Regions from separate parts of the Streptomyces sp. NPDC056486 genome, predicted to be linked through region 1. Evidence: riboswitches for the same ligand, from Rfam matches in the RefSeq annotation. Region 1 holds a riboswitch; the other holds the start of a gene.
The links. Region 1 has a riboswitch for ZMP and ZTP ahead of glyA (serine hydroxymethyltransferase). Riboswitches for the same ligand answer to the same signal wherever they lie in the genome.
Positions count from the first base shown of each region.

Region 2: it holds a riboswitch for ZMP and ZTP, as region 1 does, so the genes downstream of both, ACFQ7F_RS11095 (bifunctional 5,10-methylenetetrahydrofolate dehydrogenase/5,10-methenyltetrahydrofolate cyclohydrolase) here and glyA (serine hydroxymethyltransferase) in region 1, are expected to answer to the same signal.

Region 1 is NZ_JBHTSF010000016.1:58,767-62,932, reverse strand. Features, by position in the region: gene ACFQ7F_RS09810 (SAM-dependent methyltransferase) at 34-819, shown strand; gene rocD (ornithine--oxo-acid transaminase) at 860-2,062, opposite strand; ZMP/ZTP riboswitch at 2,174-2,264, shown strand; gene glyA (serine hydroxymethyltransferase) at 2,305-3,600, shown strand; gene trpS (tryptophan--tRNA ligase) at 3,742-4,166, shown strand, end outside.
Region 2 is NZ_JBHTSF010000019.1:66,881-71,046, forward strand. Features, by position in the region: gene ACFQ7F_RS11090 (DMT family transporter) at 1-696, shown strand, start outside; gene ACFQ7F_RS11095 (bifunctional 5,10-methylenetetrahydrofolate dehydrogenase/5,10-methenyltetrahydrofolate cyclohydrolase) at 708-1,568, opposite strand; ZMP/ZTP riboswitch at 1,590-1,675, opposite strand; gene ACFQ7F_RS11100 (DMT family transporter) at 1,845-2,795, shown strand; gene ACFQ7F_RS11105 (2OG-Fe(II) oxygenase) at 2,893-3,675, shown strand; gene ACFQ7F_RS11110 (methylated-DNA--[protein]-cysteine S-methyltransferase) at 3,794-4,166, shown strand, end outside.

The DNA.
Region 1 (4,166 bases):
GATCGAGATGACGCACTCGGAGGCGGAGCGAACATGGCCGACAGCAGGATCAACACCACGCAGCCTCACACGGCCCGGATCTGGAACTACTGGCTCGGCGGCAAGGACAACTACCCCGTCGACCAGGCCGCCGGGGACCAGATCCGCACGCTGCACCCCGGTATCGGCGCGTACGCGCTCGCCGACCGGCAGTTCCTCGGGCGCGCCGTGAGCCATCTCGTGACCGAGTGCGGCATCCGGCAGTTCCTCGACATCGGCACCGGCCTGCCGACCGCCGACAACACCCACGAGGTCGCCCAGCGGATCGCCCCCGAGTCCCGCGTCGTGTACGTGGACAACGACCCGTTGGTCCTCACCCACGCGCGCGCCCTGCTCACCAGCACCCCCGAGGGCAGGACCGACTACCTCGACGAGGATCTGCGCAATGTGGACGCGATCCTCGAACACGCCGCCAAGACCCTGGACTTCGACCGGCCGGTGGCGCTGATCCTGCTCGGAGTCGTCATCTTCATCGAGGACGACTCCGAGGCGTACGGCATCGTGCGCCGCCTGCTCGACGCGCTGCCGGCCGGCAGCCACCTGGTCCTCTCGCACACGATCACCAGCCCGGAGATGCCCGACGTGGACGCGGCGGTGGCGTTCTGGAACGAGAACGGCACGCCCAAGCTCACACAGCGCACCCCTGAGCAGGTCGTCGGCTTCTTCGAGGGCCTGGACCTGCTCGAACCCGGTGTGGTGTCGTGCAACCGCTGGCGTACGGAGACAGCGGCGGGCGTCGAGGACGTGGCCATGTTCGGCGGGGTCGGCGTCAAGCGCTGAGGCCGAGCCCGCAGAGCTGGGCCACCAGCGCCCCGGAGAGCTAGGCGAGCACGGCCCGCAGCTGATCAAGCCCCCAGTCCAGATCCTCCTTGCTGATCACCAGCGGCGGAGCGATCCGGATCGTCGAGCCGTGGGTGTCCTTCACGAGGACACCCCGGCCCATCAGCTTCTCGGAGATCTCGCGGCCCGTGCCGTGCGACGGCTCGATGTCGACGCCCGCCCACAGCCCGCGGCCCCGCACCTGCGTCACCGCACCCGTGCCGGCGAGCAGCCCCAGCTCGGCGTGCAGATGCTCGCCGAGCTCGGTGGCCCGCTGCTGGAACTCGCCCGAGCTCAGCATGGCGACGACCTCAAGGGCCACCGCGCACGCCAGCGGATTGCCGCCGAACGTCGAGCCGTGCTCACCCGGCTTGAACACCCCGAGGACATCCGCGTCCGCCACCACCGCGGACACCGGCACGACACCCCCGCCGAGCGCCTTGCCCAGGATGTACACGTCCGGCACCACGCCCTCGTGCTCGCACGCGAACGTCCTGCCCGTCCTGCCGAGCCCCGACTGGATCTCGTCCGCCATGAAGAGGACGTTCCGCTCCCGCGTCAACTCCCGTACACCCGCGAGATATCCGGCCGGCGGAACCAGAACCCCCGCCTCGCCCTGGATCGGCTCAAGGAGCACGGCCACGGTGTTCTCCGTGACAGCGGCCCGCATCGCCGTCAGGTCGCCGTACGGCACGATCTCGAAACCCGGCGTGTACGGACCGAAGTCCGCCCGCGCCTCGGCGTCCGTCGAGAAGCTGACGATGGTCGTGGTGCGCCCATGGAAGTTGTCGCGCGCGACAACGATCTTCGCCCGCCCGTCGGGCACACCCTTGACCTGGTACCCCCACTTCCTGGCGGTCTTCACGGCCGTCTCCACCGCCTCGGCCCCGGTGTTCATCGGCAGCACCATCTCCTTGCCGCACAGCTCCGCGAGCCGCGTACAGAATTCGGCGAACCGGTCGTGGTGGAAGGCCCGGGAGGTGAGGGTGACCCGCTCCAGCTGCTCCTTGGCCGCGTCGATCAGGCGGCGATTGCCGTGACCGAAGTTCAGGGCCGAGTACCCGGCGAGCATGTCGAGGTAGCGGCGCCCCTCGATGTCCGTCATCCAGGCGCCGTCGGCAGAGGCGACCACAATGGGCAGCGGGTGGTAGTTGTGCGCGCTGTGAGCTTCGGCCGAGGTGATGAACTCTTCGGTAGTCGACACGGGGTCTCCGTTCGTCCTGCGGCGGGGGGCGGGTGTGGCGCCCAGTTTCTATCGTCGCTCGGATCGCGGACGAAGAAACCTGCCGTGGCGGCGTGCCCGCTAGGCTGGCCGCTACAGCACGGCGACTGGCGCACGGGGAACGGACCCCGGGGAAGCCGTGCGAGGCAACACCTTCGAGGTGCCGACCGCCTGGGCACCCCGGGACCACGACCGGACACTGACCGCTCGCCCCGGAGGACGCCATGACTCACGCCGCTCCATCAAGCACCCCGAACACCCTCAGTCACCCCGCGCTCGCCGCCGAGGACCCCGAACTTGCCGCCCTCGTCGCTGCCGAGGAACAGCTTCAGGCCGACACCCTGCGCCTGATCCCCAGCGAGAACTACGTCTCCACCGCCGTCCTCGAAGCCTCCGGCACGGTCCTGCAGAACAAGTACAGCGAGGGCTACCCCGGCCGCCGCTACTACGAGGGCCAGCAGAACATCGACCCCGTAGAACGCCTGGCCGTCGCCCGCGCCAAGTCCGTCTTCGGCGTCGAGCACGCCAACGTGCAGCCCTACTCCGGCTCCCCGGCCAACCTCGCCGCCTACCTCGCCTTCGCCGAGCCCGGCGACACCGTGATGGGCATGGCACTGCCCATGGGCGGCCACCTCACCCACGGCTGGGGCGTCTCCGCCACGGGCAAGTGGTTCCGCGGCGTCCAGTACGGCGTCCGCCACGACACGGGCCTCATCGACTTCGACGAGGTGCGCGACCTCGCCCTCAAGGAGCGCCCGAAGCTGATCTTCTGCGGTGGCACCGCCCTGCCCCGCACCATCGACTTCGCGGCCTTCGCCGAGATCGCCCACGAGGCGGGGGCCGTCCTCGTCGCCGACATCGCGCACATCGCGGGACTGATCGCGGGCGGCGCCCACCCCTCACCGGTGCCGCACGCCGACGTGATCTCCACGACTACCCACAAGACCCTGCGCGGCCCGCGCGGCGCGATGCTGATGTCCCGCGAGGAACACGCCAAGGCCATCGACAAGGCGGTCTTCCCCGGTCTGCAGGGCGGCCCGCACAACCAGACCACCGCGGCCATCGCCGTCGCCCTGCACGAGGCGTCGCAGCCTTCCTTCCGGGACTACGCCCACGCGGTCGTCGCCAATGCCAGGGCCCTCGCCGAAGCCCTGCTCGCCCGGGGCTTCGAATTGGTCTCCGGCGGTACCGACAACCACCTGATCCTGATGGACCTCACGCCCAAGGACGTCCCGGGCAAGATCGCCGCCAAGGCTCTGGACCGGGCCGGGATCGTCGTCAACCACAACACCGTGCCGTACGACCCGAGGAAGCCGTTCGACCCCTCCGGCGTCCGTATCGGCACCCCTTCGCTCACCTCCCGCGGCCTCGGAACACAGCACATGCCGACCGTCGCCGACTGGATCGACCGAGGCGTCGCCGCGGCCCGTGCCGGTGACGAGGACGCCCTGACGAAGATCCGGTCCGAGGTCGCCGACCTGATGGCCGCCCATCCGGCTCCGGGCCTGCCGACGCACTGACCCTGTGTTCCTCGTCTCATTCGTGACGGCCGGATCGAGTCATTCGAGACGGCCGGATCGAGACGTCGGATCACAAGATCGCGGCACACCCGTCACACGACTGTTTCCGAGCAATGAGAGACACCTGAGAGAATGAGCCCTATGGCCACTGATCGTCCTCGCGTGCTCTCCGGAATTCAGCCCACCGCAGGCTCGTTCCACCTCGGCAACTACCTTGGCGCGGTCCGCCAGTGGGTGGCGCTGCAGGAGTCCCACGACGCGTTCTACATGGTGGTGGACCTGCACGCGATCACGATTCCGCAGGACCCGGCCGACCTGCGGGCCAACACCCGGCTCGCAGCCGCCCAGCTCCTGGCCGCGGGGCTCGACCCGGAGCGCTGCACGCTCTTCGTCCAGAGCCACGTTCCCGAGCACGCCCAGCTCGGCTGGGTCATGAACTGCCTCACAGGCTTCGGTGAGGCGTCGCGCATGACGCAGTTCAAGGACAAGGCGGCCAAGCAGGGTGCGGACCGCGCCTCCGTGGGCCTCTTCACATACCCGGTCCTGCAGGTCGCGGACATCCTGCT
Region 2 (4,166 bases), on a different contig from region 1:
GGGGCCGTGCTCCTGACGGTGGGCAGGCCCAAGGTGCGCGCCTTCACCTGGCGCCAGTGGTGGCCGCTGTTGTGCCTGGCGGCGGTCTTCGCCACCATGAACCTCTCCCTCTACACCGCGATCGACCGCTTGGGGCTCGGCCTCGCGGTGACCCTTGAGTTCCTGGGCCCGCTGTCGGTGGCACTTGCCGCGTCCCGTCGCGCGGTGGACCTCGGCTGTGCGGTCGTCGCGGGGGCGGCGGTGGTCGCACTGGCTCGCCCGCAGCCCAGTACGGACTACGTCGGCATCGCGCTCGGCCTGCTCGCCGCGGCCTGCTGGGCCTCGTACATCCTGCTCAACCGTGCGGTCGGGGCCCGCATCCCGGGTATCGAGGGCTCGGCCGCCGCCGCGGGGATCTCGGGGCTCCTCTACCTGCCGGTCGGCATCGTGGTCCTTGCCCACCACCCGCCGACGGCCACCGCGCTCGCCTGCGCGACCACCGCAGGCATCCTCTCCTCCGCGGTCCCGTTCCTCGCCGACCTGCTCGCCCTGCGCCGGGTCGACGCCCGCTTCTTCGGGATCTTCATGAGCGTCAACCCGGTCCTCGCGGCGCTGGTGGGAATGGCCGTCCTGGGGCAGTCCCTGGACTGGGTGGAGTGGTCGGCCATCGCGGCGATCGTGACGGCGAACGGGGTCAGCGTCCTGAGTCGCTCCTGAGGCGATCGTGATCAGTCAAGGCCGAGCTGCTGTGTCGCCGCCTCGACCGTCTGGGCGAGGAGTACGGCGATGGTCATGGGCCCGACGCCGCCCGGTACGGGAGTGATCAGGCTCGCCCGGTCACGGGCGGTGTCGAAGTCGACGTCGCCCACGTTCCCCGGGTTGTAGCCCGCGTCGATCACCACGGCACCCGGCTTGATGTCGGCGCCGGTGATGAAGCGCGGGCGTCCGACCGCGGCGAGCAGGACGTCTGCCTGCCGCACGATCGCGGGCAGGTCCGCGGTACGTGAGTGGCAGTACGTGACCGTCGCGTCCCTGCCCAGGAGCAGCATGCCCGCGGGCTTGCCGAGGATGGCGCTGCGCCCTACGACGACGGCATGCTTGCCGGTGAGGTCGACGTCGTACTCGTCGAGCAGGCGCATGATGCCGCCGGGCGTGCAGGACACGAATCCGGGCAGGCCGAAGCCCATCGCCGCGAAGGAGTGCATGGTCACCCCGTCGACGTCCTTGGCCGGTGCGATCGCCTCGAAGGCGGCACGCTCGTCGATGTGGGGTCCCACGGGGTGCTGGAGCAGGATGCCGTGGACGGTCGGGTCCTGGGAGAGCGCGGTGATCGTCGCGACCAGTTCTGCGGTGCCGACCGAGGCGGGCAGGGAGACATGCCGTGACTCGATGCCCGCCTTCTCGCAGCGCGAGCGCTTCATACGGACGTAGGTCACCGAGGCGGGGTCCTCGCCGACGAGGACGGTCGCGAGGCACGGGGACGTTCCGGTGCGCCGGCGGATGTCCGCGGCGGTCGCGGAGCCGGCTTCGACGATGCGGCGGGCGAGGCCGGTTCCGTCCATCAGGCGAGCTGTCTGCGTCCGGGGCATGTGCCACTCCTGAACTTCAGGGTGAGTTGCCCAGGCGCGCGGCATCGACACGATGTCAGGCCGCTCCCCGGTGGTACTCCACCTCAGCGCCAGTCACGGCCCGCCTTTCAGCCTAAGGGACGGTGCGGGGCCCTAGGCGCTGGCGTCGCGGATGTAGCTGAGCTTAAGGAAAGTTCAAATCTCTTTGCTTGTCCTTTCAGGTCGGCGACGGCATCGTTCACTGACAGCGACAGCGACAGCGGCAACGGCAACGGCTCGGACCAAGGAGAGCGAACAGTGAACGGCGTCCCCGGAAGAACCTGGGCAGCGGCAAGGGTCGGCGTACTCGCCCTCCTCTGGGGATCGACCTTCCTCTGGATCAAACTGGCCCTGGAAGGCCTGTCTCCCGTGCAGGTCACCCTCCTGCGCTGCGCACTCGGGGCGGCGACCCTGACGGTCGTGCTCTTCAGTACGCGCAACCGGCTTCCTCAGGGACGTGCGACGTGGAAGCACATCTTCGTTGCCGCCTTCTTCTGCAACGCCCTGCCCTTCGGCCTCTTCAGCGTCGGCCAGCAGACCGTCGACTCCGGCGTGGCGGGCGCCCTGAACGCGACGACTCCGCTGTGGTCCGTCCTGATCGGCCTCGCCATCGGCACGGAACGAGGACTTCGCCCCGTTCGCCTCGCCGGACTCCTCATCGGTTTCGCGGGTACGTCGCTGATCTTCGCCCCATGGCAGCAGTCAGGCCTGACGAGTTGGGGCGCCCTCGCGATCGTGGGTGCGGCGGCGAGTTACGCCGTCGGCTTCGCGTACATGGGGCATCACCTCGTCGGGAAGGGCATGCCCACCCTCTCCCTCTCCGCCGCCCAGCTGATGGCGGCCACGGGCCTGACGGCCCTTGCTCTGCCGGTCGGTGGCCTGGAGACGATCCACGTGGAGCGCACCGCGCTGATCGCCGTCGTCATCCTGGGGATCTTCGCCACCGGCATCACCTTCCACCTCACCTACCGGATCATCGCGGACGAGGGCGCGACCAACGCGGCGACCGTCGGGTATCTGCTGCCGGTGGTCTCCGTGGCCCTTGGTGCCATCGTGCTCGACGAGGCCTTCAGTCTCCGGGTGGCCGCGGGGATGGCGGTCGTACTCGTCGGAGTCGGCATGACGCGTCGGCAGAAGCGAAAGCCGGAGGCGTCGGCTCCGGGGGCCGAGGAAGCGCAGGGCGCTCTGAAGGCGGCGGGCAGTTCGTGAACGCCACGTCCGAATGCCGCCAGCGCTCCCACCTGCGGCGGGCGAGGATCGAGTACGCCGGGGCCGTCCTGCCCCACCGTACGAAGGACCCGGAATCATGCATCAGCCCACCCTCGCCCCCGATCTCTTCAGCCCTGCTCCGGAGTCGGACGCCCCGCCGCGCGGTCCGTCCGACCCGGCGATTCCCGCACTCGGAGAGCTGAACTGGGGTGATATGTATGCCCAGTTGAACGAGGAAGGGGTGGCAGTCACGCCTCCGCTGCTGTCGCGTGAGCAGTGTCAGGAGATCATCGGCACGTTCGACGAACCCGGCCGCTTCCGGTCGACCGTGGTCATGCAGCGTCACCACTTCGGCCGGGGCACCTACAAGTACTTCGCCGACCCGGCTGCCGTCCCGCTCGTGCGGACACTGCGCGAGAAGCTGTATCCGCCGATGGCATGGATGGCCAACCAGTGGGCCCCGCAGCTCGGCGAGCGCACCTTCCCGCCCACGCTGGACGAGCTGATCGCCGAGTGCGCGGAGAACGGGCAGCGGCGCCCCACCCCGCTGATCCTGAACTACGGCGAGGGTGACTACGCCTGTCTGCATCAGGACGTCTACGGAGACATCGTCTTCCCCCTGCAGATCGCCGTCATGCTGAACCAACCCGGCGAGGACTTCACCGGCGGCGAGAACGTCTTCGTGGAACAGCGCCCGCGTTTCCAGTCGCGCGCCATGGTCGTCAAGCCGCAGCTCGGTCAGGGCATGATCTTCCCCGTCCGGCACCGGCCCGTCCGCGGCCGGAACGGATACCGCCGTCACCCCATGCGGCACGGCACCAACGCCGTCGAATCCGGTCACCGCACCGTGCTCGGCGTGATCTTCCACAATGCCCGCTGACGTCAGTGCGACGTCCGAATTCCGCCAGCATGCGTGACCGCGACACCTCATCGTTGAAGTGGAAGGAAAGCAAGGCAAGGCAGGATAAAGCACCGCAAGACAGGCTGAGGAGGCCACGATGACCGTCCACACGACCATGACCAGCCCGCTCGGCGAGCTGCTGCTGGTAGGAGAGCCGACGCCGGACGGCGTCTCGCTGACGTCGCTGTCCATGCCCGGACAGAGGAACGCCCCGGCTGTGCAGAGCGGTTGGGCCCGTGATCCCGGCCGGTTCTCGGAGATCGCCCGACAGCTTGCCGCCTACTTCAGTGGTGAACTCACCGAGTTCGACATGGAGTTCACCCGGGGCGGCACCGACTTCCAACAGCGCGTCTGGAGCGCCCTGGAGGAAATCCCGTACGGCACATCGACCACCTACGGCGCACTCGCCGGGCGACTCGGTGTGGACCGGGCGCGGGTCCAGGCCCTGGGCGCCGCGATCGGCGCGAACC